DNA from 2 places in the Staphylococcus delphini genome. Region 1 is predicted to be linked to the other one. Evidence: predicted binding sites of a transcription regulator. Region 1 holds the regulator's gene; the other holds the start of a gene.
What was found. Region 1 encodes NrdR, which represses ribonucleotide reductase genes. Its sites were predicted from a motif close to AACACNATATATNGTGTT; they were not measured.

Region 1 (15,609 bases):
TCGGCATCGATCAAGTGTTCATTTCAATCAAGCCGAATTTAGTTGAAGGGCCAGCCCCTAGGAATTTAGTTGAAGGGCCAGCCCCTAGGAACGCGAAGCCATGAAGGCAGTCTAAAGCCACAAGACATAGGGAGGGCAAGTTTAACAAAAATATTGCATCAATAGCATCAAAAGTTTTCAAGCCCCAACCCTTGGTATACACAACAAAATATAGTAAAGGAGCTGAGGAAACTTAATGTCCTAGCTCCTTTTTATTTTTGTGACAAGCATGCATGAAATTCAATCATGGGGTTAAAGTCTTTATCCGAAAATACTTCCTTATTACTATGCTGTTTGGATATAAAATTGCATAGAAGGCTGACACTTCTGAGGGATAAGGTTGAAAATAAAATGGCGTCTTTCAAATTTCTTAGAGAGGTCGTGATATCATTAGATTTATCAGTGCTTCTCCTGCGATAAACGACAATCAAAATATGACAGTGTAAAAATCAATTAAGGTTAATGAGGATGAGGATTTTTGAGTTTTTTAAGCGAAAGTTAAGTTATTGTAAAGATGCTAAATGATATATTATTTTTAAGACTATTTTAAGGTATAATGAAGTTAATTATAATAAGGAGGTACATATATGGCTCAAAGAGTGCTTGTCGTTGATGACGAACAATCCATTGTCACTTTGTTAAAATACAACCTCGAACAATCAGGTTATGTCGTTGAGGTGGCTCAAGATGGAGAGGAAGCGTTACAAAAAGAAAAAGAAACGAAACCCGACTTGATTGTATTGGATGTGATGCTACCGAAAAAGGATGGTATTGAAGTATGTAAAACGATTCGCTCAGATAAAAACCAAGTACCTATTTTAATGTTAACTGCAAAAGATGATGAATTTGATCGTGTGCTTGGCTTGGAGCTGGGTGCTGACGATTATATGACTAAGCCTTTTTCACCGAGAGAAGTGGTCGCACGTGTGAAAGCCATCCTTCGTCGCTCATCATTAGTGGATCATGTACGCCAAGAAGAAGAGGATGAGGATATTGTCATTGGCAGTATTCGAATTCGCCCCGACTTTTTTGAAGTGTACCGCAACGATGAGTTGTTAGAGTTAACGCCGAAAGAATTTGAGTTGCTACTTTATTTAGTTGAACGTCAAGGTCGTGTCATTACGCGTGAACATATGTTAAATTCTGTGTGGAACTATGAATTTGCAGGTGATTCTCGAATTGTGGATGTACATATTAGTCATTTGCGAGATAAGTTAGAAGAAAATCCAAAACAACCTCAGTTTATTAAAACAGTTCGCGGCTTAGGATACAAATTGGAGCGTCCTAAATAAATGATTAAATTTTATCACAAACTTTTAATCATACTTACAACAATCACTGTTGTAAGTTTTCTCATATTAGGCTTTATTGTACATAATATTATTTATACGAAAACCGTTGAATACGAAAAGAAATCTCTTCTTAAAGATGCTGAACAAATTCTTGCATTTTATAAAGCGGGGAACAATCAACACATTCAAGAACTTGCTGATCATTATCATAGTAATATTAAAATCATTGAAAGCGACCAAACGAACGAGTTTAAAGGAGATCGAAAACTTTCAATAGCAGAACGTCAAGATAGTCTTTTGCGCCAACTTGAAATGAGACAGCCGATTTATCAACTCGATGGGAAGCAAGGCTATTATTGGTTTGGACATCAACAAGGTGAGACGACGATACTCATCACAGGCCATTTTGATATGGTTTACGAACTTCAACTTCAATTTTGGAAATGTTTAATTTTAGTAGGGATGATTATTTTAGCGCTTATTTACTTTACAGTGCGTTATATTAATCGAACTTATATTCAACCGATTAACGAAGTGTCCTACGCCGCGTCCCTCCTTACTGAAGGGAATTTTCGTGTCAGATTGCCTGAAAGTAGTGTGAAAGAGTTGCGCGAATTGTATGTGACAATTAATGTGTTAGCGCGACGTTTAGAGCAGTTGAATAGCGAGCAAAAAATTCAACGGAATCGTCTTGTGACAACGCTTGAAAATATTCCTAGTGCGATATTGATGATTGATAAAAACGGAAAAATTGTGATTGCGAATAAGACGTTTTATGAAGTTTTCAATGAATCGACCAATGTAGAAAATCAAGACTATGCGCAATATTTACATCCAACGATTAAGCAGCTCGTCGTTGAAGGATTCCGCACTGAAAAAGCGATGTACAAACAAGTTGAAATTTCAATTAACCATATTCATCAAAAGTTTTTTGATACGTCGTGTGTGCCTATTTTATCCCGTACGAAAAAGTCGTTACAAGGGATGGTCATCGTATTACACGATATTACACAATTGAAGAAATTGGAAAACTTACGTAGTGAATTTGTAGCGAATGTGTCACATGAATTGAAAACGCCGATCACGTCGATGAAAGGATTTACTGAAACACTCATTGATGGTGCGAAAAATGATGAGGCCTCTCTAGATATGTTCTTAAATATCATTTTAAAAGAGTCTAATCGTATCCAATCCCTAGTTGAAGATTTACTCGATTTATCGAAAATTGAACAGAACACAACGTTAGAAAAGCACTTAATTGATTTGACCGATGTCGCAAAATCTTCATTTTCAGTCATTCAACCGCTTGCGAATGAAAAGTCGATTCAATTGATTGATCAAATTGAACCGAATGTGACGGCGATGGCTGACGAAAATAAAATCTCTCAAGTCATCGTGAATTTAATGTCGAATGCAGTCAACTATTCTCCTGAAAATCGAACGGTCACATTAGCGGTGTATCGAGAAAATCAGCATCCTGTCATTGAAGTGATTGATCAAGGCATTGGGATAGGAGAACAAGAAAAGTATCGTATTTTTGAAAGATTTTATCGTGTGGACAAAGCGAGAAGTCGTGATTCAGGTGGCACAGGGTTAGGCTTGTCCATTACAAAACATATTATCGAAGCTTATCAAGGTAATATCGAAGTGGCATCTGAACTCGGAAAAGGATCGAGATTTAAAGTTGTGTTACCAGAATAATCAGTTCACAAAACGGGAACAGTGATAACGTATACCCATTCGTTAAAACTGTTTCTGTTTTTATTTTAAGAATATACCTAATCATAATATGAATAATGAGGAAAAAGGCCATATCGCATCAACTATGGTACAATAGGCATTCCATTTTTGTTGTGAAGTAGAAGTGTGATACACGCTTTATCGACATGATACATACGGATTATGATAAAATAGATACAAATCACGATGGAGGGAATAACGTGGACAAACTTATATTAATTGATGGTAATAGTTTAAGTTTTAGAGCTTTTTATGCATTGCCGTTGTTAAAAAATAAAGCAGGGATTCATACAAATGCCATATATGGTTTTGCGCGTTTGTTAGAAAAGATTATTAAAGAAGAACAACCGACGCATTTTCTCGTGGCATTCGACGCTGGAAAAACGACATTTAGACATGAGACGTATCAAGATTATAAAGGGGGACGTCAAAAAACGCCGCCTGAATTGAGTGAGCAGTTCCCGTATATTCGCCAATTAATAGATGCCTATCAAATTCAACGTTATGAACTTGAAAACTATGAAGCAGATGATATTATTGGAACACTTAGTCGTGAAGCGGATGAAGCGGGCATGCAAACAATCATCATTACTGGGGACCGAGATTTAACCCAACTCGCTACAGACCAAGTGACAATCTATTATACGAAAAAAGGTGTGACGGACGTTGATCATTACACACCAAAGTTTATTGCTGAAAAATATAATGGGCTCACACCGTCTCAAATTGTTGATTTAAAAGGCTTAATGGGAGATACTTCTGACAATATTCCAGGTGTGGCAGGTGTCGGTGAAAAAACAGCGCTGAAACTGTTAAATCAATTTGAAACAGTTGAAGGTGTTTATGACCATATTGGAGAAGTGTCAGGTAAAAAGCTAAAAGAAAAACTTGAAAATAGTCGGGATGATGCGTTAATGAGTAAAACTTTAGCGACGATTAATTGTGATAGTCCGATTACAGTATCACTCAAAGACACACGTTTACCTCAAAATATAGATGAAAGTGCTAAAATCGAGTTGTTCAAGTCGTTAGAATTCCGTCAGTTGCTCGATGGGATGGATGTCGAGGCAGACAATGCTACGGCGAGTCGAGATTTTGAGCCGATAAATGACATGTCAAAAATAGATTTTAACCAATTGTCAGAAGCGGCGATTCATGTTGAAGTTGCGGGATCAAATTACTTAAAAGATGAGTTATTAAAATTTGGTTTGTACGACGGCGAACATTATGTCGTGATTCCATTTGACAAGGTCAGTGAATATCCAGAGTTAGTGGCTTGGTTAGAAGAGGAAACGACGCAAAAATGGGTACATGATGCGAAGAAAACGTATATTGCGATGAAACGTTCAGACATTGCCATTCAAAATGTTGTTTTTGATACGATGTTAGCGAGCTATATTATCGATCCCTCGCGTACGATTGATGATGTACAGTCTGTCATGACGCATTTTGAGCAAACGTTCGTGCAAGATGATGTGTCGGTTTATGGTAAAGGCAAATCTTTCCACATACCTGAAGATGAGGTGCTCGATAAACATATTGCTTCTATTTTAGATGCGATTCATGTCGTGCAACCACAAATGATGACCATTCTTGAAGCGCATGAGCAGACATCATTACTTTCAGAGATTGAGTTGCCACTTGCGCTCATTTTAAGTGAAATGGAATATATAGGGATTCATACTGACATCGACACATTAAAAGAGATGGAAACAGTCATTCAAACAGAGTTGGATCAGTTAATCGAACAAATTCATGAACAAGCTGGTGAAACGTTTAACATTAACTCACCTAAACAATTAGGCGTCATTTTATTTGAAAAACTTGAGTTGCCAGTCATTAAAAAGACGAAAACGGGTTATTCAACAGCAGTCGATGTACTCGAAAAATTGCAAAATGCACATCCAATTATCGACTACATTTTAACATATCGTACATTATCGAAACTGCAGTCGACTTATGTTGAAGGTTTACAAAAAGTGATTTGGGATGACGGTCGTATTCATACACGTTTTAATCAAACGCTAGCACAAACAGGTCGTCTGTCTTCGGTGGACCCGAACTTACAAAACATTCCAATTCGTTTAGAAGAGGGACGTAAAATTCGTAAAGCGTTTAAGTCTACGCACGATGATTATGTCATTCTTGCAGCGGATTACTCACAAATTGAATTACGTGTTTTAGCCCATATTACAGGAGACCCGACGTTGCAACAAGCGTTTAATGATAATGAAGATGTCCATACTACAACTGCGATGAAAGTGTTTAACGTTGCAGCTGATGAGGTCACGTCATTAATGCGTCGCCAAGCAAAAGCGGTGAACTTTGGTATCGTCTATGGCATTAGTGATTATGGGCTGAGTCAAAGTTTAGGTATAACACGTAAAGAAGCGCAACAATTTATTGATGATTACTTGAACCATTTTCCAGGTGTGAAAGATTATATGGACAACATTGTGCAAGATGCCAAACAACAAGGATACGTGGAGACATTGTTAAAACGCCGTCGTTACATTCCAGACATTACGAGTCGTAACTTTAACTTACGTGGATTTGCAGAACGAACTGCGATGAACTCGCCAATTCAAGGAAGTGCGGCAGATATTATAAAATTAGCGATGGTCCAATTCCACCGTGAAGTACAAAAGACATCGTTTAAAGCTCAGTTATTGTTACAAGTACACGATGAATTGATTTTTGAAGTGCCGAAAGATGAAGTAGATGAATTCAGCAAATTTGTTGAGGAAATTATGGCGCATGCATTACAATTAGATGTCCCATTAAGTGTAGAATCAGATTATGGGAAAACTTGGTATGATGCAAAATAGAAAGTAGGTATAACAATCAATGCCAGAATTACCAGAAGTCGAACATGTCAAACGTGGCATTACGCCTCACATTATACAACAAAAGATTATAGATGTGACGTTTTCGGAACCTGTCAAACGCGGTAAGTTAGAAGGGAAAGAAACGATTATTAAAGGGATTGGTCTTGATGCTTTTGTGAAGAATACGGTCGGTTTTGAGATAACTGATGTACAACGCCGCAGTAAATATATTTTGTTTCGTATCCAAAGTGGGAATGTTGCACGTACATTAATTTCACATTTAGGGATGGCAGGTGCATTTTTTGTCGTGCAATCGCTTGATGACATTACGATACCGAATTTTCGAAAGCATTGGCAAGTTGTGTTTCATTTAGAAAATGGTATTAAATTAGTCTATTCAGATATTCGCCGGTTTGGTGAGATTCGGAATGTCGAAAGTTTAGAGGCTTATCCTTCAATTTTAGAGATTGCGCCTGAACCTTTTGAACAAGAGGCATTGGCCCATTATCTTGCTAAAAGTGATGAAAAGAAATATTTAAACAAAGCGATTAAGCCATTTATACTGGATCATCGTGTGATATCGGGTTGTGGCAATATTTATGCGTGTGAAGCGCTGTTTGATGCACAAATTCATCCGGAGAAAAAAGTAAAAGACTTGTCAGTACAGGAAAAGACAAACTTATTTAATAGTGTAGTAAAAGTTTTAGAAATGGGTATTTTAAATGGTGGGACAAGTGTGTCAGATTATGTACATGCTGATGGTCAAAGAGGAACCATGCAAGATCATTTGAAAGTATATCAACAAAAGCGCTGTGCAACGTGTGAAACAGCGATAGAAACAGTTATTATTTCAGGACGAAATACACATTTTTGTCCAAATTGCCAAAGTTAGGATAGGTGAAATTATGCCCAAAGTCATTGGATTAACAGGGGGGATTGCTACTGGAAAATCGACAGTGGCAGAATTACTCGCAATACATGGTTTTAAAATCGTCGACGCAGATGTTTCAGCAAGGAAAGCAGTTGCCAAAGGGACGGAAGGTTTAAAAAAAGTTCAAGCGCTATTTGGCGATGAAGCGATCAATGAAGATGGCGAAATGAATCGTACCTATGTCGGACAACAAGTGTTTTTTGATGATGAAAAAAGAAAACAACTCAATGCGATCGTGCATCCTATTGTCGGCAAAATGATGAATCAAGAGCGTGACCAATATTTAGCAGAAGGTCACAATGTCATTATGGATATTCCACTGTTATTTGAAAATCATTTAGAAGATACAGTAGATGAAGTTTGGCTTGTTTATGCGTCTGAACCGATACAACTCGATCGATTAATGGCGCGTAATGAGTTGTCTATAGAAGATGCCAAAGCAAGAATTTATAGCCAAATTTCAATTGATAAAAAGAGTCGCATGGCGGATGTCGTCATTGATAATTTAGGTTCTAAGTTGGAATTAAAGCAAAATTTAGAACAGATTTTAGTGGATAAAGGATTTTTAGAAGGTTATCATAGCGACTCAGAAGCATAGTGAAGGATAATTGTCGTGAATATTAAAATAAATTCAGGAGCTTGGATATGCGTTTGTCTAAGTTCCTGAAATTTTTTGCGTTTTATGATTGTTTTGGTTGATGAAGTGCAATAACAAAAAATAATAGTAGAAAACGGTTTCATTTTATCGCAATTGTGATATACTGTTAAATATAAGTATAACACATTGATAAGGAGTGCTTTAAACATGACGACAAAGATTGCGATTAACGGTCTGGGGCGTATCGGCCGTATGGTTTTGAGAGTGGCATTAAATAGAGAAGATGTTGAGGTTGTAGCGATTAATGCAAGCTATCCACCAGAAACGATTGCGCACCTCATTAAGTATGACACAACACACGGACGCTTTAATCAGACGGTTGAACCGATTGAAGATGGCATACAAGTGAATGGTAAAAAGATTAAACTTGTGTCAGATCGTAATCCTGAAAATTTACCATGGGCAGCATTAGATATCGATATCGTAGTAGAAGCAACAGGTAAATTTAATCATGGCGATAAAGCAGATGCCCACATTCGCGCAGGTGCTAAAAAGGTAATTTTAACAGGGCCTTCAAAAGGAGGAGACGTACAAACGATTGTGAAAGGTGTCAATGACCAAGACATCGATACAGAACGTTATGACATTTTTAGTAACGCATCTTGTACGACAAACTGTTTAGCACCGATTGCCAAATTATTAAATGATCGTTTTGGAATCGAAAATGGCTTAATGACGACAGTACATGCCGTGACAAACGACCAAAACAATTTAGACAATCCACATAAAGATTTACGTCGTGCACGTGCAGCTTTTGAAAGTATCATTCCAACATCAACCGGTGCAGCAAAAGCACTCGCACTTGTTTTACCAGAACTTGAAGGTAAAATGCACGGGATGGCGTTACGCGTGCCAACTAAAAATGTGTCACTTGTTGACTTGGTCGTTGATTTAAAACAATCTGTGACTAAAGAAGAAGTGAATCAATTATTTAAAGACAATGATTTAAATGGTGTTGTCGCTGTTTCGGATGAGCCACTTGTATCAGATGATTTCACGACTGATGCACATTCAGCAATTGTCGACACACCTTCAACAATCGTCATGGGAGATCGTAAAGTTAAAGTACTCGCATGGTATGACAATGAATGGGGTTATTCAACAAGAGTGGTCGACGTGTTACAACAAATCGCTGCTCAAATTCCAAGCACAGTTGCACAATAAATGATAGGTTTTTATCCATTTGAAATCCTTTCTTTTAAAATATATAACAATAATTGCCCTTATAGACACGTGTGCTTAGGGGCAATTTTTTAGTTTTTGCTCTTGATTCATTTAAAACCAGAGAGATGGGTAAGTTCGACTAAATCCAAATGCACATCATTTAAGTCAAATATCGAGCTACTACCTTAAGAGAGTTTGTTTTAAAAGCTGTATACATCAATGATCATTAGTAAGTAGCTCAGCATTTTCCTCGACGTTAACCCAGTAGCAGTCTAGGTAACGATGAATGGATGCACTGGTGAATTGATAAACGGTGTCCCAAAAACAAAAAATAAGATGAAACGAGGCTGAACTTTTTGATGAAGTGAACTGTGGGGATGTATGACACTGTTCTCTTTACTTGCGCTTGTTCGTGCAAGATTGCCGGATGGACGAGACTCCCGAGGGAATGCGTGCATATTGCTGACAGTCGCTTCTTTACTTTAATAGTGGTTGCTGTTTATCGCAGTAGCTGTCTGACTTCTCAACGTATACACTTTTGAGAAGTCTAGTCAGCCTTGCGGGGGCAGTACGACGAAATCTTTGTTACACATGAGATTTCTGTACTGCTCCCAAAATCCACAATGAATGGATGCGCTGGGAATCAATAAACGGTGTTCCAAAAGCAGGATTTTCGACAGAACTCCCGCGATTTCGACAAAATTTGGAAATCAATTTTGCTCATCGCTCGGTTCTGCTCAAATCCTAAGCGCTTTTGTCACAACCTCCCCTCAGCCCCTGGGAAACGCGAGTCCAAGACGGCAATCGTATGCATCCGACATGTTCCAAAAAGACCGATATGTTCCAAAAAACCGACATGTTCAAAAAGGAAAGCCACTAGCATGTTCAAAAGACAAGCCCACTCGTAACACTAGGCACACTGCCACAAATATCCTAACTTTTGAAATCATGTCGTTTCATAGTATAATGAAACAAAAACTATGACTAAGAAGGTGACAAAGTCGTGAAATGTCCAAAATGCAATCATACCCAATCTCGAGTAGTGGATTCGAGACATGCAGATGATATGAATGCAATTAGAAGAAGACGTGAATGTGACAATTGTGGTACACGTTTCACTACTTTTGAACATATAGAAATGAGTCCGCTTATCGTCGTCAAAAAAGACGGTACACGCGAACAGTTCAATCGAGAAAAAATATTAAATGGCTTAGTGCGCTCGTGTGAAAAGCGACCCGTCCGTTTCCAACAATTGGAAGAAATTACGAATCAAGTTGAATGGAAATTGCGTGAAGAAGGCATTGCAGAAGTGTCATCTAGAGATATAGGGGAGTATGTCATGGATTTATTAATGCATGTCGACCAAGTCTCTTATGTGCGATTTGCTTCTGTGTATCGAGAATTTAAAGATGTGGATCAATTATTAAAATCTATGCAAGGGATATTGAAAGAAAACAAGCGGAGTGAATAACGAATGAATCAATTTATGTATCAAAATCAGTTAAGTCCGCACGACGGCTTTATCGTCATGCGTCCATTTCAATATCATGCAGTACACTATGATATTTTGAATCGGTTATTCACACCGTTAGTTGGTGCTGAAGCAATCGGTGTGTACCAGTTTTTGAACCAATTTGAGTCTGCTACATTCGACCAAGGTTTTACACATTATACGATTATGTCGGAGTTAAAATTGAGCCTCGGCCGCTTTAGAGAGTTTTTAGATTTGTTAGAAGGCATTGGCCTGTTAAAAACGTTCGTCCGTCAATCTGAAAACACGACACAATTTGTGTATGAACTCATCCCGCCACCCACGCCAGAACGTTTTTTCAATGATCCGATGTTGTCGATTTATTTTTATGAAGTTGTCGGACAAGAACGGTATCATACATTGAAAAATTATTTTATGCCAACACCACTCGATTTGGCGGGATTTTCAAATGTGACGAAAAAGTTTACGGATGTCTTTAAAGTACCTAAGCAACAAGTGGCCACTTCAGATGTAGCGCTTAAAGCATCGCAATATCAAGGGGTTGATTTAACAGATGTGACGTTTGATTTTGAATTGTTGGCTGACATGTTGCAGACGCATTATGTGAGCCAAACGATTTTATCAGAACCGACAAAATCGCTGATCGTTCAATTGGCGACATTGTATCGTTTATCGCCGGACGTTATGAAGACGATTATTTTGAAATCGCTCAATGCAGATCAATCTTTATCCGTTAAAGATTTACGCAAACAAGCACAAAGTTACTATTTAATGGAACATCAACAACAATTACCATCATTACAGCCGCAAGTGACGGTGACCGCTTCGGAACAAATGTCTGAAGCACAAGAAAAAACGGTGTCAAATTGGGATGAGTGGTTTGCTTTAATGGATCAAACGAGTCCGATTGTCATGCTCACGGAATATGGAGGTTCTGAGCCGCCTCGTTATCAAAAAGATATGGTGGAAGAATTAGTGCAACGTGAAGGCTTTAATTTTGGGGCTATCAATATTTTATTGCAATATGTGATGCAAAAAACGGATAATAACTTACCTGAAAAATATGTTTATTCCGTTGCTTCAACATGGAAAAAAAGTGGTGTGACGGACGCGCGTTCTGCATATGAGAAGGCGATGGAAATTCAAAAAAATCAGGAAAAATCGAAACAAAAACGAATGGAAAGCTATAGTCAAAACGCAAACGGTCCATTTTATCACAAAAAAGAAAAACAACCGCGTTGGGTGACGCATCCAGAAGAGTACGAACAAAAAGAGGAAGATCAAGAAGCATTGGAAAAAGATCGTGCAGCGTTCTTGAAAAGGTTAGAACAAAAGAGAAGGGCGGGTGAAGATTAATGAAAAGTTTTAATAGTATTATCGGTGGCAACAATGCATTCGAACAAAAGATTCAACAAATTAAAAAGCAAGTCTTAGCGGATCCAGATGTGAAAGCATTTTTAGCCGCACACCAATCTGAAGTAACGAACCGAATGATTGAGGAAGATTTGAACATCTTGCAGGAATATAAAGATCAGCAAAAACACTACGATGGGACACATACGTATGAAAATTGTCCTAATTTCGTAAGGGGTCACATTCCTGAATTGTATATTGATCAACAACATATCAAAATTCGTTACAAGTCTTGCCCATGCAAAATCAGGCACGACGAGGAACAAAATGCGAAAAGTATGATTACATCATTTCATATGCATCCCGATACGTTAAACGCCAAAATTAAAGATATTTATATGACGCGACGCAATCGTTTAGATTTAGCCATGCAATTAGACGATTTAATTGATGCGATTATTGAAAAGCGTCCGGTTAAAGGTTTTTATTTATATGGTGAGTTTGGTACAGGGAAGTCATTTATTTTAGGTGCGATTGCGAACGAGTTGAAAAACAACCGAGTCCCTTCGATGATTATTTATGTGCCAGAGTTTATTCGAACATTAAAAAATGGTTTTAAAGATGGTACGACAGCAAAACGTATTGAACAAGTTCGTGAAGCACGCGTATTATTTTTAGACGATTTAGGTGCTGAAGATATGACGCCTTGGGTACGTGATGAGGTGCTCGGTCCCATTTTACATTACCGTATGATTCAAGAACTTCCGACATTTTTCAGCTCAAATATGAACTTAGATGAATTAGAAACACATTTGGCTGATACGAAAAATGGTGTTGATCGAATGAAAGCGAAACGGATTATGGAACGTGTGAAAACTTTGAGTACACCTTATTTACTTGAAGGAGAAAATTATCGTAAGCATTGAAAATTTTAAAAATAGCGTTATAATATGTATATAAATCAATAATGTTGCTAAAGTTTGAGGATATGATATCGGTATCGCTATGGTACAGGGAACTACTGTGATTGAGAATGTAGTGCATAGTCATCGATGTTACTCCCTCTATAGATAAATGGTGTTTGTAATGAATGCCCGGCTCAAGACCGTTATCTTATGTAGAGATGTCACAGGATAGGTATGTGACAAATTAGGGTGGTAACACGAAAACCTCGTCCCTTTTGTTGGGATGGGGTTTTTTATTTTCTTCAATTTTAAGCAAAATATGTGAAATGGAGGATCATTATGGCAGAAATTAAAGTGCAGTTCCCAGATGGTAATGAAAAGGCGTTTGAAAAGGGTACGACAACAGAAGAAATTGCGCAATCTATTAGTCCAGGGTTACGTAAAAAAGCCGTTGCCGGTAAATTTAATCAACAATTGGTCGATTTAACACGTCCTTTAGAAGAAGATGGCGCAATTGAAATCATTACGCCTGGTAGTGATGAAGCGTTAGAAGTGTTAAGACATTCCACAGCGCATTTAATGGCACAAGCATTAAAACGTTTGTACGGTGATGTACATTTCGGTGTTGGCCCAGTGATTGATGGTGGCTTCTACTATGACTTCGATATGGAAGAAAAGGTTTCAAGTGATGATTTCGAAAAGATTGAAAAGACAATGAAACAAATTATTGAAGAAAATCATAAAGTCGAGCGTCAAGTTGTTTCAAGAGATGAAGCGAAGTCATTTTTTGCAAACGATCCATATAAATTGGAATTAATTGAGGCGATTCCAGAAGACGAACAAGTGACATTGTACAGTCAAGGTGAATTCACTGATTTATGTCGTGGTGTCCACGTTCCAAGTACATCTAAAATTAAAGCGTTCAAATTGTTATCAACTGCTGGTGCGTATTGGCGTGGCGACAGCAATAATAAAATGTTACAACGTATTTACGGTACAGCATTTTTCGACAAGAAAGACTTAAAAGCACACCTTCAATTGTTAGAAGAGCGTAAGGAGCGTGATCACCGCCGCATCGGTAAAGAAATGGAACTCTTTACAAACAATCAACTTGTCGGTGCAGGTTTACCTTTATGGCTACCCAATGGTGCAACAATTCGCCGTGAAATTGAACGTTATATTGTCGATAAAGAAATTAGTCTCGGTTATGACCACGTGTACACTCCAGTGATGGCTAATGTCGATTTGTACAAAACATCAGGACACTGGGACCATTATCAAGAAGACATGTTCCCACCAATGCAACTGGATGCGGATGAAGCGATGGTACTGAGACCGATGAACTGTCCACACCATATGATGATTTATGCGAACAAACCTCATTCATATCGTGAGTTGCCAATTCGTATCGCGGAACTTGGTACAATGCACCGTTATGAAGCAAGTGGTGCTGTATCAGGATTACAGCGTGTGCGTGGGATGACTTTAAATGATGCGCATATCTTCGTGCGACCAGACCAAATTAAAGAAGAGTTCAAACGCGTTGTTCAAATGATTTTGGATGTCTACGATGACTTTGGTTTTAAGGATTACAAATTCCGTTTAAGTTATCGTGATAAAGCGGATAAAGAAAAATATTTTGACGATGACGACATGTGGAACACTGCTGAAGCGATGTTAAAAGAAGCGGTAGATGAAATGAACTTACCGTATGAAGAAGCGATTGGCGAAGCGGCATTCTACGGTCCTAAATTAGACGTTCAAGTGAAAACTGCAATGGGTAAAGAAGAAACATTGTCAACAGCGCAACTTGACTTCTTATTACCGAAAAAGTTTGAACTGACTTACATTGGTAAAGATGGGGAACATCATCAACCGGTTGTCATTCACCGTGGTGTCGTATCAACAATGGAACGTTTTGTTGCCTTCTTAACTGAGGAAACAAAAGGGGCATTCCCAACTTGGTTAGCACCACAACAAGTTGAAATTATTCCAGTTAACAACGACTTGCATTACGATTACGCACGTCAAATTCACGACGAATTAAAATCTCAAGGTGTCCGTGTGCATATTGATGATCGTAATGAAAAAATGGGTTATAAAATCCGTGAAGCGCAAATGAAGAAAATACCATATCAATTGGTTGTCGGGGATAAAGAACTTGAAAACAATGAAGTCAATGTGCGTCAATACGGTTCAAAAGACCAAAAAACAATTGAAAAAGATACTTTCATTTGGGATTTAGTTGATGAAATTCGTTTGAAAAAACAAAGATAATGTTGATAGGTGCACGGCTATCATGTATAGTAGTATAATGAAACAATTTATAAAACGATTTGATTGAGTTAGAGGCGCAACTTTGATGAGTAGCGGTTGGGTTGTAAGATGGTACAAAGCCCCAACATGTGAAAGGTAAAGTTGCCGAAACGGAAATGGACCATCGCCATTTTTCGTTGGGCTAGTGTCCGAAAGGCGCTAGACTGTCACAAATGTGATGTGCTACCGATTCATAAATAATGAGCAGGGGTGGCATCAACATAGATGCCATCACTGCTTTTATTTTTACTAGGTTGATTAATTTAAAACTTAACTAGCTTCACACAATTTGTCTTAACCTCTAAGCAATTAGGAAAGGATTAAGAAAATGAGTAATGAAAAAACGGAAAATCAACATGCAGTGCAACGCCATCTCAAAGATCGTCATATTTCGATGATCGCGATCGGTGGTGCGATTGGAACTGGACTGTTTATGACATCTGGGGGCGCTATTCATGATGCGGGACCTTTAGGTGCACTTTTAGGCTATGCGATTATCGGTGTAATGGTGTTCTTCTTAATGACATCACTTGGGGAAATGGCGACGTATTTACCTGTTACAGGTTCGTTTAGCACATATGCCACGCGTTTTGTCGATCCATCTTTAGGTTTTGCTTTAGGATGGAACTATTGGTTTAACTGGGTCATTACAGTAGCGGCCGACGTGACGATTGCTGCTCAAGTCATCCAATATTGGGCACCTCTACAATTTTTACCTGCTTGGGCATGGAGTTGTATCTTCATGGTGATTATTTTTAGTCTTAATGCCTTGTCGGTTCAAGTATATGGTGAAAGTGAATATTGGTTTGCGTTCATCAAAGTAGCGACGGTGATTGTCTTTATTATTGTCGGCTTATTGACAATTTTAGGCATCATGGGCGGTCAAGCAGT
Region 2 (15,609 bases), 970 kb from region 1:
TACATGACGCGTTCTATTAAAACAGTTAAAATATAATTAAGTCTAAAAATACCAAACACACTTTGTAAAGACCATCAAATATGAACAATTGATTTATAATTGGCAAAAACACTATGGATTATAACGAACAGAAAGGATGTTATTTGTGAATCATTCTAGCATCTTACAGGATTTAAAAAAACTGATTCCTGCAAGTATTATTAAGGTAGATGAACCATTAAAACGCTATACTTACACTGAAACGGGGGGGAATGCGGATTTTTATATTTCACCCGAACGTTATGAAGATGTACAAAAAGTCGTGAAATATGCGTATGAACATGACATACCTGTAACCTATTTGGGAAATGGTTCAAATATTATTATTAGAGACGGCGGTATTCGAGGAATCGTTTTGAGCTTATTGTCTTTAAATCACATCGTCACTTCTGATGCGACAATTATTGCAGGCAGTGGTGCGGCTATTATCGATGTGTCTCGAAAAGCACGCGACGTTTCATTAACAGGTCTTGAATTTGCATGCGGGATTCCTGGTTCTATCGGTGGCGCTGTTTATATGAATGCAGGCGCTTATGGGGGCGAAGTGAAAGATGTGATCGATTACGCCCTTGTCATTGATGAACGTGGCGAATTGCTTAAATTAACACATAATGAACTTGAATTGGATTATCGTAATAGTATTATCCAACAACAGCATTATGTCGTGTTGGAAGCTGCATTTACACTCACACCTGGAAAGCAAGAAGACATTCAAGAGAAAATGGATGATCTCACAGAACGACGCGAATCTAAACAACCGCTTGAATATCCATCATGTGGTAGTGTTTTCCGTCGTCCACCTGGTCATTTTGCAGGTCAACTCATTCAAAATGCCGACTTGCAAGGACATCGTATCGGTGGCGTCGAAGTCTCTCGTAAACATGCTGGATTTATGGTAAATGTCGATCACGGGACAGCGACAGATTACGAAAACTTAATTCATCATGTCCAAAACGTCGTGAAAGAAAAATTTGGGATTGAGTTAGAAAGAGAAGTTCGTATTATTGGGGAAAATTTAGAGAAATAAAGAAAAGTTTAAGGAGCGAATGCAATGCCGAAAGTTTATGGTGCGACTGTCGACCAAGAAACACGTTGTACACACTACAATACGCCATTCGATGTGATCGCAATTAAGTTTAAATGTTGTCATAAATATTATCCTTGCTTTAAATGTCATAATGAATCTGAAAAACATCGTCCGAAACGTTGGCATTCGGATGAATTTGATAAGCGCGCTATTTTATGTGGCGTTTGCGGTTATGAGATGCCGATTGAAACGTATATGATGACCGAATCTTGTCCTCAATGTGAAGCGCATTTTAATAACCGTTGTAAGTTTCATTATCACCATTATTTCGAAATTTAATATACTTTTGGGATTAGAGCTGGGAAACACCATTGTGTCTCGGCCCTAATCTTTTTTCTTCACAATTTCCCCTTTCTCTTACTTAAAATCACTTTCATTTTTCTCAAAAAGCAAGTGTATCAAAAAAGAGCGAAACAACATGTTCTGTTGCTCCACTCTTCTTAAATACTTTAATGATTAGAAAATGAAATCTTCATCTTGCAATGATTCTACATTCAATGCAAGCACATAACCGTCACCTTTAACTGAGAAGAAATCATGGTTTTTCGTTGATGTATCGAGGGCGTTTTCAATAATCGGACTGAATTCACGCTCTTCGAAATACGGTTCAAATCCTAAGTTTGACAGTGCTTTATTCCCGTTATAACGGACATAGTTCATGACATCATCCGCTAAGCCAATCGGTTCATATAAGCTACGTGTATACGATTCTTCATTGGCATATAAGTCTTCTAATAACTTATACATTTCTGTGTCTGCTTTTTGTTTTTCGCTTTCTGATAATTCATTACGTAAACTTTGCGCATCTAAGCCAGTGAATACACCGTGGATCGATTCGTCTAATAAAATTTTACGAATAATTTCACCAGATGTCGTCATGCGGCCTTGTCCAGCCAAATATAGCGGATAATAGAAACCTGAATAGAATAGGAAAGTTTCTAAAAAGACACTTGAAACACGCGCCATGTATTGATCATAAATAGACGCTTCTTTCCCCCACAATTTATGGTAATTGCTAATAATTTTCTCAGATTTGTATTTTAAATGTGGTTCTTCAAGTACCCATTTATCTAGTAACTCATTCGTCTCTCTAGAAGGTAACAGGGTTGTAAAAATATGCGAATAACTCTTAGCATGGATTTGTTCCATCATCCCCATGAATGAGTAAACGGCTTTTTTACGTAAATCTTTCGTATGTAGCATAATTAATGGCATACCGTCATCAGCTTGGTGTGTATCCAAACCTGTTAAACCTGCCAATGCTTTTTTAAACGCTTCTTGTTCTGCTTCAGTTAAAGTTTTCCAACTTGCGATATCTTTTGAAACTTTAAATTCCGTTTCCACCCACATTTGAGCAATGTTCTGGCGCCAAAACATATTCGTCATATCTTCTTGTGTGTTCCAATTTACAGCTATCATTGACCTTATCTGCTCCTATCTATATTATGATGTGTAACAAATGGGCCAAACGTGTGCCCCATTCCCTAAATTTTTTAAGTTGCGAGTGAGACAGCCGTTTAACGCACTGTCCCACTCTGGCAAGGATGACCGAACAATTAAAATCACCATCTCGTTCAGTCATCACCTGCCCCACGTTCGTTTCTATTTTCAGGCTAGGACATTTCATCTTCCTAGCCTGATTGCTCATCGTTCAATTTCTATAAAGTGCTATAGCCTCGATGCACTATTGTTAATAGCAAAGCTGCCTACATTGACATCGATATTAAATCGCACAGCTCGTACATTCTTCTACACTCAATAATTTATTTCGTGTGTAATACAATGATTTTAAGCCTTTATGATGTGCGTAAACGTATAAACGTGACAATTCACGTGTTGAAATTTCTGAATTCACATATAGAATCGTTGAAATCCCTTGATCAATATGTGTTTGAATCGTTGCAATCAAATCAATCAATTTCATTTGATCGATATTGAATGCTGATTTGTAATACCACATTGTTTGCGGTGATAGAAACGGCATTGGATAAAACGTTTCTGAATTACCGTAAGTACGACGCTCAATTTGGTCAACAATCGGCATAACTGAGCTTGTTGCGTTTTGTACATATGAAATACTTTGTGTTGGCGCAATCGCTAAACGGTACGCGTGATATAAACCATGCTTTTCTACTTCTGCTTGCAATGCTTTCCAATCTTCACGTGTCGGAATCGGATGATTTTCAAACAATGCCTTCACTTTTTCAGATTGTGGCAAGAAGTCTTCAGAAGTGTAACGTTCAAAATAACGACCGTTTGCATAGTCTGATTGATCAAAGTCTGTAAATGCTTCGCCGCGTTCTTTCGCAATTTGCATTGAACGTTCGATTGAATAATAGTTCATCATCATGAAGAACACATTCGCAAAATCTTTCGCTTCTTCTGATTCATAACTGATATGATTTTTCGCTAAATAACCGTGCAAGTTCATCACACCTAAACCTACTGAGTGCAATTCACTGTTCGCTTTTTTCACACCTGGCGCATTTTGAATGTTCGCTTCGTCACTTACGACTGTTAACGCGTCCATACCTGTGTGCACAGAATTTCTAAACTGATCTGATTCCATCACATTCACAATATTTAATGAACCTAAGTTACAAGAAATATCGCGCTTAATTTCGTCTTCTACACCGTAATCGTTAATGATTGAAGTCTCTTGCAGTTGGAAAATTTCTGTACATAAATTACTCATTTTAATTTGACCGATGTTAGCGTTAGGATGCACACGGTTCGCATTGTCTTTAAACATTAAATAAGGGTAACCTGATTGCAATTGTGTTTGTGCAATCATATTTAACATTTCACGCGCATCTTTACTTTTCTTCATAATATTTGGATTAGCCACAAGCTCATCGTAGTAATCCTCAATATTAATGTCATCTAATGTGACGCCGTATTCTTGTTCTACCGTGTGTGGTGCAAACATGAAGAAGTCTTTTCCTTCTTTGGCTAAGTCGAAAAATTTAGATGGCACAATTAAGCCTGTTGAAATCGTTGAAAGACGTAAATCTTCATCGGCATTGATTTTTTTCGTATCTAAAAATTCTTCTACATCATAGTGAAAAATGTTCAAGTACACTGCGCCTGCACCTGGACGTTGACCTAATTGATCGGCATAGCTAAAGCCACCTTCAAGCGCTTTTGCAATCGGTAAGACACCTTTCGCAACACCTTTAATGCCTTTAATCGCTTCACCTCTCGCACGTAATTTCGATAGGTTGATCGCTACACCGCCACCGATTTTACTCAATTGCTTAGCTGTTGAATCGATAAAATTAATAGAGTTTAAACTGTCGTCTACTTCTAATAAGAAACATGAAACTAACTCGCCTCTACGTGCACGACCCGCGTTTAAAAATGTAGGTGTCGCTGGTTGGTAACGTTGCTCTACCATCGCTTGAATCAATTGTTTTGCTAGGTCAACATTCCCTTTTGCAAGGTAGAGTGACACAATGAACACATGTTGATGATAGTCTTCAAGATATTGCGACTTATCATTCGTCTTTAATGCATAATCTTTGAAAAATTTACTTGCTGACATATAACTTGCAAAGCGAAATGGAATTGCGGTTGTAAATGCAATCAATTCAACAAGTTGTGCTTCACTGTATTCTTCAAACACATTGTAATAAAAATTGTTGTCAACCAAAAAGTGAAGGCGTTCTAATTCACTGTCGAAATGAACGGTTTTATCTTGAATCTCTTCTAAATAAATCGCAAGTGCTTCTTGATCTTTCTCAAGTTGAAAAAACCCATTTTCATTTCTTTTAGTCACTTGGTTGTTAAGTTCAATATGCTTGTACTGTTTTTGTTCCATAGTTTTCATAAAAATTGACCACCTTCTCTTTAAATTCCGTTGTATCTTGACTATTGCCGTGTAATTCAAACTTCATTAGTAAAGGGACGTGATACGTATCTGCAATCGTCGTGCCAGCTTTCGCAAAGTTGCTTCCCCAGTTACGATTGCCACTTGCAGCCACACCCTTTAAATTTTCATGATTAATTTCTAAAAATTGTTGGACTGGTTGAGGTACCTCACCAAAACCAATTGTCCCTGTCACAATAATGAAAGGTTCAGTCACTTCTTCTGAGGCGTTGGTTTCATTAATCTCTAGTGTGTTATCAAGTTCTGTGCGTTTAACGAATCGTCTCACATTACCCGTAAAAGAATAAAATACCACTTTCATCCTGAATAACCACCTTTCTTACGAGATAAATGATTCGTGTGCTTTTTAATGTTACTTTTTCTTATTCACAATATAAATGTAATTAAATAAAATACGAACATATATTTGCTGTTGTTTAATTCATAAAATAAGTTGAAAAGTTGCTAACTTGCCATTATTCACATCTCATAATGACTCACATTGACACAGCTACTATATGTAGATAATCAAAGAAATAGAATGTTCAAAATCGTGTAAAGCTCCATTGATTTTGTCCATTCTTGTGCTGTTAGCCATCTCTCAAACACTATATGTTGTGTTTAATTCCGCTCTCTCATACTATATTATGTGTTTCATTATACAGAACTCTATTCTTAATTTAAAGAGATAAATTGGAACTTTTGTCACCCATTGTCATCAAAAGCGATGAAATCAACCACTAGAAGAGCAAAAAAAATTATTTTCTGATTGAAGTGCATCTCTCACTTGACTTTCTTAACCGAAACGTTTATATAGACTTCTAAAACAGAACGTAAGTTCCCTATTATTGTATCTCCTTTTAGTAAAATCCCAAGATATAATGCAAGTTGTATCATTTTGTGCTACTATGTATAAGTCAAATTTTTATCAATAAGAGGCGATATCATGAATACTAAAGTGAAAGGAATCATCGCTATTTTAATTTCTGCTATTGGTTTTAGTTTTATGGCAGTTTTTTTTCGTCTATCCGGCGATTTACCCGTATTTCAAAAATCACTCGCTCGAAATTTCGTAGCCATGTTTATTCCGTTATTCTTTATTCTTAAATATAAACAGCCCTTCTTCGGTAAACTCAGTAGTCAACCTTTATTAGTGACACGTTCTGTTTTAGGTTTAATGGGCGTCCTGTTAAACATCTATGCCATTGATCATATGGTGTTAAGTGATGCCGATATTTTGATGAAATTGAATCCTTTTTGGACGATACTGTTAAGCCTCATCTTTTTAAAGGAATTTATTCAAAAATATCAAATCACTTCAATGATTATCGCAATCATAGGTATGCTTTTCGTCGTTAAACCTGAATTTTCATCTGATGTCATCCCTGCGATTGTCGGACTATTATCCGGTGTTTTCGCGGCTTCAGCATATACCGCTGTACGTGCTTTAAGTACACGAGAAGCCCCATACACGATCGTATTTTATTTCTCATTCTTTTCGGTTATTGTGCTGATACCGTTCGTCGCATTTACATTTGAACCGATGAGTATGATTCAAATCGTTTACTTGATTTTAGCAGGTCTGTCGGCTGCGGTAGGTCAAATCGGTATTACAGTCGCATATAGTTACGCGCCAGCCAAAGATATTTCGATATTCACTTATGCGTCTATTATATTTACAGCAATTATCGGCTTTATCTTATTTAATGAATCACCTGATTTTTATGCGATTATCGGTTATATCATTATTTTAAGTGCAAGCTATTATATGTTCGAAAAAGCACGACGCTCGACACGTTCTAAACATCGTCAACAACCATCAAAATAATATAAAGGAGGCCTTCCTTATGACAGAAGGACGTACAAAAGACGAATTACAAGATATTACACTTCTCGGTAATCAAAATAACACTTACAACTTTGATTACCGCCCAGATGTTCTAGAAACATTTGATAACAAACACCAAAATCGCGATTACTTTGTTAAATTTAACTGTCCTGAGTTCACATCTTTATGCCCGATTACAGGACAACCTGATTTTGCTACCATTTACATTTCATATATTCCCAATGTCAAAATGGTCGAATCTAAATCGTTAAAACTTTATTTATTCAGTTTCCGTAACCATGGAGATTTCCATGAAGACTGTATGAATATTATTATGAATGACTTAATTGCGTTAATGGATCCGCATTACATTGAAGTATGGGGCAAGTTCACACCACGTGGCGGCATTTCAATCGATCCATACACTAACTATGGTCGTCCAAATTCGAAATACGAAACAATGGCAGAACACCGTCTCATGAATCATGACATGTATCCAGAAAAAATCGACAACCGTTAACATCATATCGTAGGCAGCACGCTGAGAAAACTTTATGTCTCAGCGCGCTTTTTGTTACCTCTCAAACCAGACCTCTTTTTAAACACTTTAAATTAAATCGCCATCAACTTTTCTACTATTATATAGAGATGCACTCATTTTTATCTTCGCTGACCTGTTTTCACCCATTCCAACTCACAACTCACTTTTCCGTAAAATAAGAATTCAAAGGTGCCATATTTATTGTTTAGACTGATAAAAAGGTCTTTCTGCCAAAAATTTTAAATATTTTATTGCTAAGCGAGAAAAAGGTGCTATAATAACTGATAAAGTTTAGTGACTTTATCGGAATATACGTACAAAAAACAGATAAATGATACATCAAGAAGTAAACTATATATATTTACATAACCATAAAAATATATTATAAAATGTTCTTTGTATAAAAAAACCTTGTGTATGATACCGATGAGTTATAGAATAAGTTTAACTTGATTTGAACTGGAGGGGAATTATCAATGAGTTCGCATTATACAAAAGAAGAAATCCTTAACAGTACGCCACGTTCGGGATTCTTCGGTCATCCAAAAGGGTTAAGTACGCTAGTATTTACAGAATTTTGGGAACGTTTTAGTTACTACGGTATGAAAGGTATTTTGGCCTTCTATATTTATTATTCAGTGGCTAAAGGTGGATTTGGTTTAGACCAAGGCGTTGCACTTCAAATCGTTTCTATTTATGGCGCTTTAGTTTACATGAGTGGTGTTATCGGAGGTTGGATTGCCGACCGTATTACAGGGACACGTCACGCACTGTTTTATGGTGCGGTGCTCATCATGATTGGTCACATATTAATGTCACTACCGAACAGCCTTGTCTTACTATTGATTGCACTACTCTTTTTAATTATGGGGACAGGTCTATTGAAGCCAAACATCTCCTCGACAGTAGGATTGTTATACGATAAGAACGACGCGCGCATGGATTCGGCATTCACGATCTTTTATATGAGTATTAATTTAGGGGCATTACTCTCACCACTCATTATCGGATGGGTACAAGTCAATATCGGTTTCCATGTCGGCTTTGCCATTGCAGCTGTAGGGATGTTTTTTGGTTTGTTGGCGTACCTGTTTACGAATAAAAAGTCACTCGGTCTTGCCGGTGTCGAAGTTCCAGATCCATTAACGAAAAAAGAACGTTCAAGACTCATCAAAATTGTCGGAAGTATCGCTATCATACTGATTCTTGTGGGTGTTGGACTACAAGCAACAGGCCATTTAACAATTGAAACGTTCTCAAACATCATTACATTTTTAGGCGTGTTCTTACCGATTCTTATATTTACAAGAATCATTTTAAGTAAGAAAACAGCAGACCAAGAACGTAAACGTGTTTTTGCATACATTCCATTGTTTATTGCATCTGTAGCCTTTTGGATGATTCAAGAGCAAGGATCAACGGTTTTAGCGCAGTTCTCTGATACAAAAACTCAACTTGATTTAGCTAAAGTCACAGGAGGATGGATTGATTTCCACATTCCACCTGCATGGTTCCAATCCTTAAATCCATTTTTCATTATTATTTTAGCGCCTTTATTCTCTATTTTATGGGTAAAACTGGGGCGTTATAATCCGCCTACTGCTGTTAAATTTGCATTAGGGGTTATTTTAGCCGGTCTATCCTACTTAATTATGATTATTCCAGACGGTAACAGTTTGATTAATCCATTATGGTTAGTTGTGAGTTTCTTGCTCGTTACATTTGGTGAACTATGCTTATCGCCTATCGGTTTATCAACAACAACTAAGCTTGCGCCTGATGCGTTTGCAGGCCAAATGATGAGTATATGGTTTTTATCGAATGCCATGGCGCAAGGTTTAAATGCACAAATGGTGAAGATTTATGTCCATATGAGTACAAACGAATACTTCCTTTATTCAGGACTCTTTGCAGTAGCGATCGGCGTCATTTTAATTTTAATCACACCATTAATTAAAAACTTGATGCAAGGCGTAAAATAAGTTAAAACTTTATAAATATGAGCGGTTGAGGATAGCAATATCTTCACCGCTCATATTATTTTCTAAAAACATTCACCTCCCTTCTTCTCTCCACTTACGTCTTCTCCGTTTCCAAGTATTGATTTTCCATTTAAACGTGCCATCTTATCACTTTCTTTATTTAACAAGACATTTCACATGTGCGCTTCAAATGTGATGTCTATCAATAGTGTATGATTCAAGCGTTTTTAACTTAATTTTTTGTCTGAATTTTTTAAATTTTATTATTTTTAAAAAACTAATTGCTATTTATTTTCATCAGGCGTAAACTTTCTATTATATGTTTTGTTTAGATAGGAAGGATTGATTGAAATGTCAGAATTATCACACGAAAAAGCTGTACAAGAAATTCCTCAAAAAGGATTCTTCGGCCATCCTCGTGGTCTAGGCGTATTATATACCGTAGAATTCTGGGAGAGGTTTAGTTATTACGGTATGCGTGCCCTATTGATTTACTACATTTACTACAATGTCAGTCAAGGTGGGTTAGGGCTCGAAAAAACATTCGCTCAATCGTTGATAGCTGTGTATGGCTCGTTAATCTTCATGACATCTATTTTAGGGGGCTGGGTAGCTGACCGAATACTGGGGACAAGACGCTCCATGTTTTATGGTGCTGTGTTAATTATTATCGGTCACATTTGTTTAAGCTTACCTTTTGGTTTAACAGGATTACTGTCATCAATGTTCTTTATTATTGTAGGTTCAGGTCTGATGAAACCAAACATTTCAAATATTGTGGGTCGTCTCTATCCTAAAGATGATAGCCGTGTAGATTCAGGGTTCGTTATTTTCTATATGGCCGTAAATATGGGGGCGTTTATTTCACCACTCGTGTTAGACCACTTTAGAAATGTCGGTAACTTTCATGGTGGCTTCTTAATTGCTGCGATCGGTATGGGGCTGTCACTCCTTTTTTACCTTTTATTTCATAAGCGTAATCTAGGACGTATCGGCGTCGCACCACCGAATCCTTTAAGCCTAGCAGAAAAGAAAAAGTACGGTATGATTTTCGGTCTGATTATCGCTGCGATTGTCGTAGTCGTTGCGATCGCATCGATGACTGGAACACTTTCTTTTAATTTAGTGAGTTTAATCGTATTAGTTTTAGGATTTGCATTACCATTTGTTTATTTTACGATTATGATTGTGAGTAAAGATACAACTGATGTCGAACGTTCACGTGTTATTGCGTTTATTCCTTTATTTATTGTCGGCGTTATTTTCTGGTCGATTCAAGAACAAGGAGCTAACGTTCTTGCCGTATATGCAGATGAAAAAGCAGATCTTGCTTTCAACTTATTCGGCTGGGAAAGTGTATTCCCTGTGACATGGTTCCAATCGATTAACCCATTTTTCATTGTCGTCTTCGCACCAGTCATTTCTTGGCTATGGAGAAGATTAGGCCGTTTTGAACCAAGTTTACCGATTAAATTCGCTATTGGTTTATTTTTAGCAGGTAGCTCGTTCATACTGATGATGGGTGTGATTTATGCTTACAATGATACTAACATTTGGTTTGTATGGATTATCTTGTCATATATCATTTGTGTGATTGGTGAGCTTTGTATTTCACCAACAGGAAACAGTTCAGCTGTTAAACTTGCACCTGAAAACTTCAACTCTCAAATGATGAGTTTATGGTTATTAACGAATGCAACAGCACAAGCGATCAATGCACAACTTGTGAAACTTCAACCTATTATTGGGAACCAAAACTATTTCGGTCTTATTGGCGGTATCGCTATCGTTGTCGCGCTTTTAGCCGTCATCGGTTCACCATTTATCTTAAGAGCTATGAAAGGTATTCGTTAACATCACAATAAGGTGAGTATACGTTTGGGACATCCTTCGTGTACTCACCCTTTTTTATCTATTGAAGTTGTCATGATTAACATCAGCACAATTGCGGTGTACAATAAAGTGTACGTGTATTGAAAGGAGCAATCTTATGGCACCACAATACGAACACGGCGTTCTTTTTTATCACCAACATTCAGGACTCAACAAAATACATGAAGGCTTGGGTGAAGTAACTGTCGCGCTAACCCAACTCTGCAAAAGATTTACCATTCAATTAAGCGAAAATGAAGGTGACATCGAAAAATATTGTCAACGTATACAAGACCAAAACAATTGCGAAGACATCGATGTTCTGTTCATTTTAGGCGGCGATGGAACGGTCAGCGAATTAATTAATGGTGTCTTAAAATATGACTTAAACCTCCCAGTCGGTATTATTCCGGGTGGCACGTTTAATGACTTTGCGAAAACCTTGAATTTATCTACTAAAGCAGGCCCAGCGAGTCAAGACCTGTTGCTTGCGTCACCTCATAAATACGATGTGATGAAAGTTGAAGATCAATATGTATTAAACTTTGCGGGCATTGGTTTGATGGTACAAAATGCTGAAAATGTACAAGGTAAATCTAAAGACTTGTTCGGCAAATTAAGTTATATTACATCAACACTTAAAACCCTTTCTAATCCAAAGCCTTTCAACTATACATTAGACATTGATGGTCAAACGTATACAGGTGAAACGTCCATGTTGTTATTTGCAAATGGTCGTTTTATCGGTGGTGGCAAAATTCCGCTCATGGAAATGTCGCCCTCTGACGGTGAACTCAATACGTTCATTTTTAATAATTACAGCATGAGTATCCTTAAAGATATTTTTAGTTTACGTGATAGTATGACGTGGAGTGAAATTAGCGACAATATCGAACACATTCCAAGTCGTCACATTCATGTGCAGACTGAGCCGTCAATGCGTGTCGATATCGATGGTGAAATTGCTTTAGATACACCGGTTGATATTGAAATCATTCCCCAAGCGATTGAATTGTTGACGGTAGAACCGGGGCAAGCAAAAGATAACTAGGGAATCAAAAAAAGCAGTGAAACGCTCCAATGGCGTCACTGCTTTTTTGATGTTTTGGATTAAAAAATGCTGCCGTTTTAAACGTTATGCTTCTTTACCGAAAAAGTAGGCTTCTACTTCTTTCCAGTTATTCACACGTTCAAAATCGGTATTCCCTTCATTATGTGGCGCTGAAAACATCAACGGCTTACCTGTATGTCCCCCAAGTTGACGCGGATTGTCATCAATTAAATAATCCGTCGCGACAATGTCTTTACGGCCACAGAACACAAATTGTTGTGAATCTAAAAATGGGAAATGTTTCAGCAACCATTCGTATTTGTCATGGAAAGATGTCGGCACATCCATTGCAGCTGTGACAATATAAATGTCATAGTGCTCAGCTAATTTTTTAACGACCTGTTGTGCATCTTTCATCACATCTAAACGGCCAAAAAAGCCATCTGATGCCAAAATATCACGGATTTCTTTCGTATGTTCTGGCATGATTTCATAAATACGTTTTCCAGCGATTTGATCGATTGTCACACCTAATTGTGTACGGCGGTTCAACTCATCTAAAATCGCACCCATCGTATCTGCCAGTACTTCATCCATATCAATCCCTATTGAAGTTCTCATGTTATCGCTCCTTGTATACATTCATCTCACCGCTTTATCATAACATACTTTGTCTCAGCGTTTGATGATTCCCGCACAAGGTGTGTATATCATTTTTACAGGTTAGAATGTTTGCAACACGTTGCGAATCACTTCATTTTGTTCCGGAAAGCCTAATGAAATGCGGACACCATTAGGGAAAAGTCGCGCAATAATGCCGTTACGTAACAACGATTCATCCAATTCTTTCGCACGCTCTGTCTCTACAAAGACAAAGTTTGTTTGAGACGGATAAATTTTTAAAGTTGTTTCAAGCTCAAAAAATTTTTCACGTTCCACACGGTTCGTCTCCACGACTTGTTGTAGATATTCTTGGTCTTCTAACGCTTTCAATGCGGCTTGTTCAGATAAACGCGTCGTATTAAACGGCGGACGAATCACGTTTAATTGTGCAGCTAACTCTGGCGCAGAAATGAGATAACCGATACGTAAGCCTGCTAAACCATACGCCTTCGAGAACGTACGCATTAACGCAACATTTTCATATTGCTTCATTAATTCTAACGTTTTTGGATAATCTTCTGCAGAGACATATTCCGCATAAGCCTCATCCATAAATACTGGAATATGTGAAGGCACCTTTTCTAAAAATGCTACAATATCCTCATGTGTGTGATATGTTCCAGTTGGATTGTTCGGGTTACAAATCCATACTGCAGCTGTTTTGTCATTAATCGCTGCTGCGATGCCGTCTAAATCAAACGTGCCATCAATGAGTGGGACTAGAATTGTCTCCGCATCTTCTACGACCGCATTGTGAAAGTATTGGCCAAATGTTCCCGCACTTGTCACAATATTGTCGCCAGCACGGACTAACGTTCTAGAAATAATCACAATCATTTCATCAAGACCGGCACCAAAAAGAACTTGCGATTTGTCTACACCATAATGTTTTGCAATGGCTTCTTGTAACAATGGTGCATTCGGTTCAGGGTATAAAAAGAGGTCATCCACATGATCTTTAATCGCTTGTTTCGCTTTAGGAGATGGACCAAATAGGTTTTCATTAGAAGCATGTTTATGAAGCTCACCCTCAATGCCATACTTTTCTTTTAATTTCTCCGGTGACAATCCAGGTTGATACGCACTTAATTTAGAAATTTGAGACTTCATTTCTAAACCTCCCATAAATCAGAATTTTTAAAATATATTTACTAGTATAACGATTAACGCTTTAAAATGCTAGAGCATCTGTCTATTTATTCGTAATCAACAAAGGTTCGAACAAAAAATTGGGTCACGTACAAGTAAAAAGTCGAGGTCGTACGTGTATCATAATGACTACCGGATGATACCATTGATATAGAAAGACTGGACCATGACGCCCCTCAAAAATTTTGAAAGATCACAACAGTCCAGTCGGTCCTATACTATTTCTAATAAAGTCAACAAATTATTCGTCAACCTATCCACAAATAAAACTCAAACAATAGTTCTACTTGCCGATTAATCCTTGTTTCTCAAGATATTCTTTCGCAACTGTATACGGATCTTCATCTTTTTCAGCAACGCGATAATTCATTTCTTGCATTTCTTCATCAGAGATTTTACCTTCTAATTGATTTAATGCTTTTTCAACACCCGGATGATCTTCAATAAATGATTTTTTAAACAACGGTGCCCCTTGATATGGCGGGAACACTTTACGGTCATCATCGAGCACGACCATATCATATTGTTTCAATTCTGCATCTGTCGAATATGCATCAATTAAGTTAATATCGCCACTTTCAACAGCTTGATAACGCAATTTAGGCTCCATCTTTTTCACATTTTGGAAGTTTAAATCATACGCTTTTTGAATCGCAGGATAACCATCTTCACGATCATTAAATTCAAGTGTGAAACCTGGTTTAATCTCGCTTTCCACTTTTTTCAAGTCGCTAATCGTTTTAATATTGTGTGCTTCCGCAAAGTCACGCTTCACTGCTAATGCATACGTATTGTTGTATTGCATCGGCTTCAATAACGTCATATCAAATTTGTTTTCCAAGCTTGCATTCGCTTGTTCATATACTTCTGTTTCGTCTTTAGATTTCGGTGATTCTTTCGTCAACTCACCTAATACTGTACCTGTAAATTCCAAGTAACCATCAATATCGTCTGATTTTAATGCATTGAATAAAAATGTTGTTTTACCCATGCCGTCTTTCACTGACACAGTATAATCTGTTTCGTCTTCAATTAAAATCTTGTACATATTGGTGATGATTGAAGGTTCTGTGCCTAACTTCCCAGCAATCGTAATACGTTCATTTTGACTAGAGAAGAGCGGCGCAATCGTAACCATCAACATGAGTAGTAAAATGATGCCGAGTGTCGTTAACATTTTACGGTAAGAAATATGGCTTAAAATTCTTAAAATCACATCGAACAAAATGGCTAATACGGCTGCTGGAATCGCGCCAATTAAAATTAATAATGTATTGTTACGGTCGATACCTAATAATATTAAGTCACCTAAACCACCTGCACCGATTAATGCGGCTAATGTCGCCGTACCGATAATGAGCACCATCGCTGTACGAATCCCTGCCATCATCACGGGCATCGCTAACGGTAATTCCACTTTAGTTAAACGGCGCAACGGCTTCATACCAATCCCTTTAGCCGCTTCTACTAACGAACTGTCTACACCTGTAATCCCCGTATATGTATTACGCAAAATCGGTAATAATGCA

Region 2: nrdI (class Ib ribonucleoside-diphosphate reductase assembly flavoprotein NrdI) is a predicted target of NrdR. The motif match lies at 5,599-5,616, and genes of this name have one in related genera.

Annotation. Positions count from the first base shown of each region.
Region 1 covers NZ_LR134263.1:1,327,418-1,343,026, forward strand. The annotation lists gene EL101_RS06330 (response regulator transcription factor) at 627-1,331, shown strand; gene pnpS (two-component system histidine kinase PnpS) at 1,332-3,032, shown strand; gene polA (DNA polymerase I) at 3,272-5,899, shown strand; gene mutM (bifunctional DNA-formamidopyrimidine glycosylase/DNA-(apurinic or apyrimidinic site) lyase) at 5,919-6,791, shown strand; gene coaE (dephospho-CoA kinase) at 6,805-7,428, shown strand; gene EL101_RS06355 (glyceraldehyde-3-phosphate dehydrogenase) at 7,636-8,652, shown strand; gene nrdR (transcriptional regulator NrdR) at 9,656-10,123, shown strand; gene EL101_RS06365 (replicative helicase loading/DNA remodeling protein DnaB) at 10,127-11,500, shown strand; gene dnaI (primosomal protein DnaI) at 11,500-12,423, shown strand; gene thrS (threonine--tRNA ligase) at 12,742-14,679, shown strand; lysine riboswitch at 14,741-14,912, shown strand; gene EL101_RS06380 (amino acid permease) at 15,047-15,609, shown strand, end outside.
Region 2 covers NZ_LR134263.1:2,298,838-2,314,446, forward strand. The annotation lists gene murB (UDP-N-acetylmuramate dehydrogenase) at 137-1,066, shown strand; gene EL101_RS10805 (CHY zinc finger protein) at 1,091-1,405, shown strand; gene nrdF (class 1b ribonucleoside-diphosphate reductase subunit beta) at 1,583-2,545, opposite strand; gene nrdE (class 1b ribonucleoside-diphosphate reductase subunit alpha) at 2,850-4,955, opposite strand; gene nrdI (class Ib ribonucleoside-diphosphate reductase assembly flavoprotein NrdI) at 4,918-5,316, opposite strand; gene EL101_RS10825 (DMT family transporter) at 5,941-6,822, shown strand; gene queF (preQ(1) synthase) at 6,842-7,342, shown strand; gene EL101_RS10835 (peptide MFS transporter) at 7,840-9,345, shown strand; gene EL101_RS10840 (peptide MFS transporter) at 9,697-11,199, shown strand; gene EL101_RS10845 (diacylglycerol/lipid kinase family protein) at 11,336-12,268, shown strand; gene EL101_RS10850 (5' nucleotidase, NT5C type) at 12,353-12,889, opposite strand; gene hisC (histidinol-phosphate transaminase) at 12,992-14,041, opposite strand; gene EL101_RS10860 (ABC transporter permease/substrate-binding protein) at 14,364-15,609, opposite strand, start outside.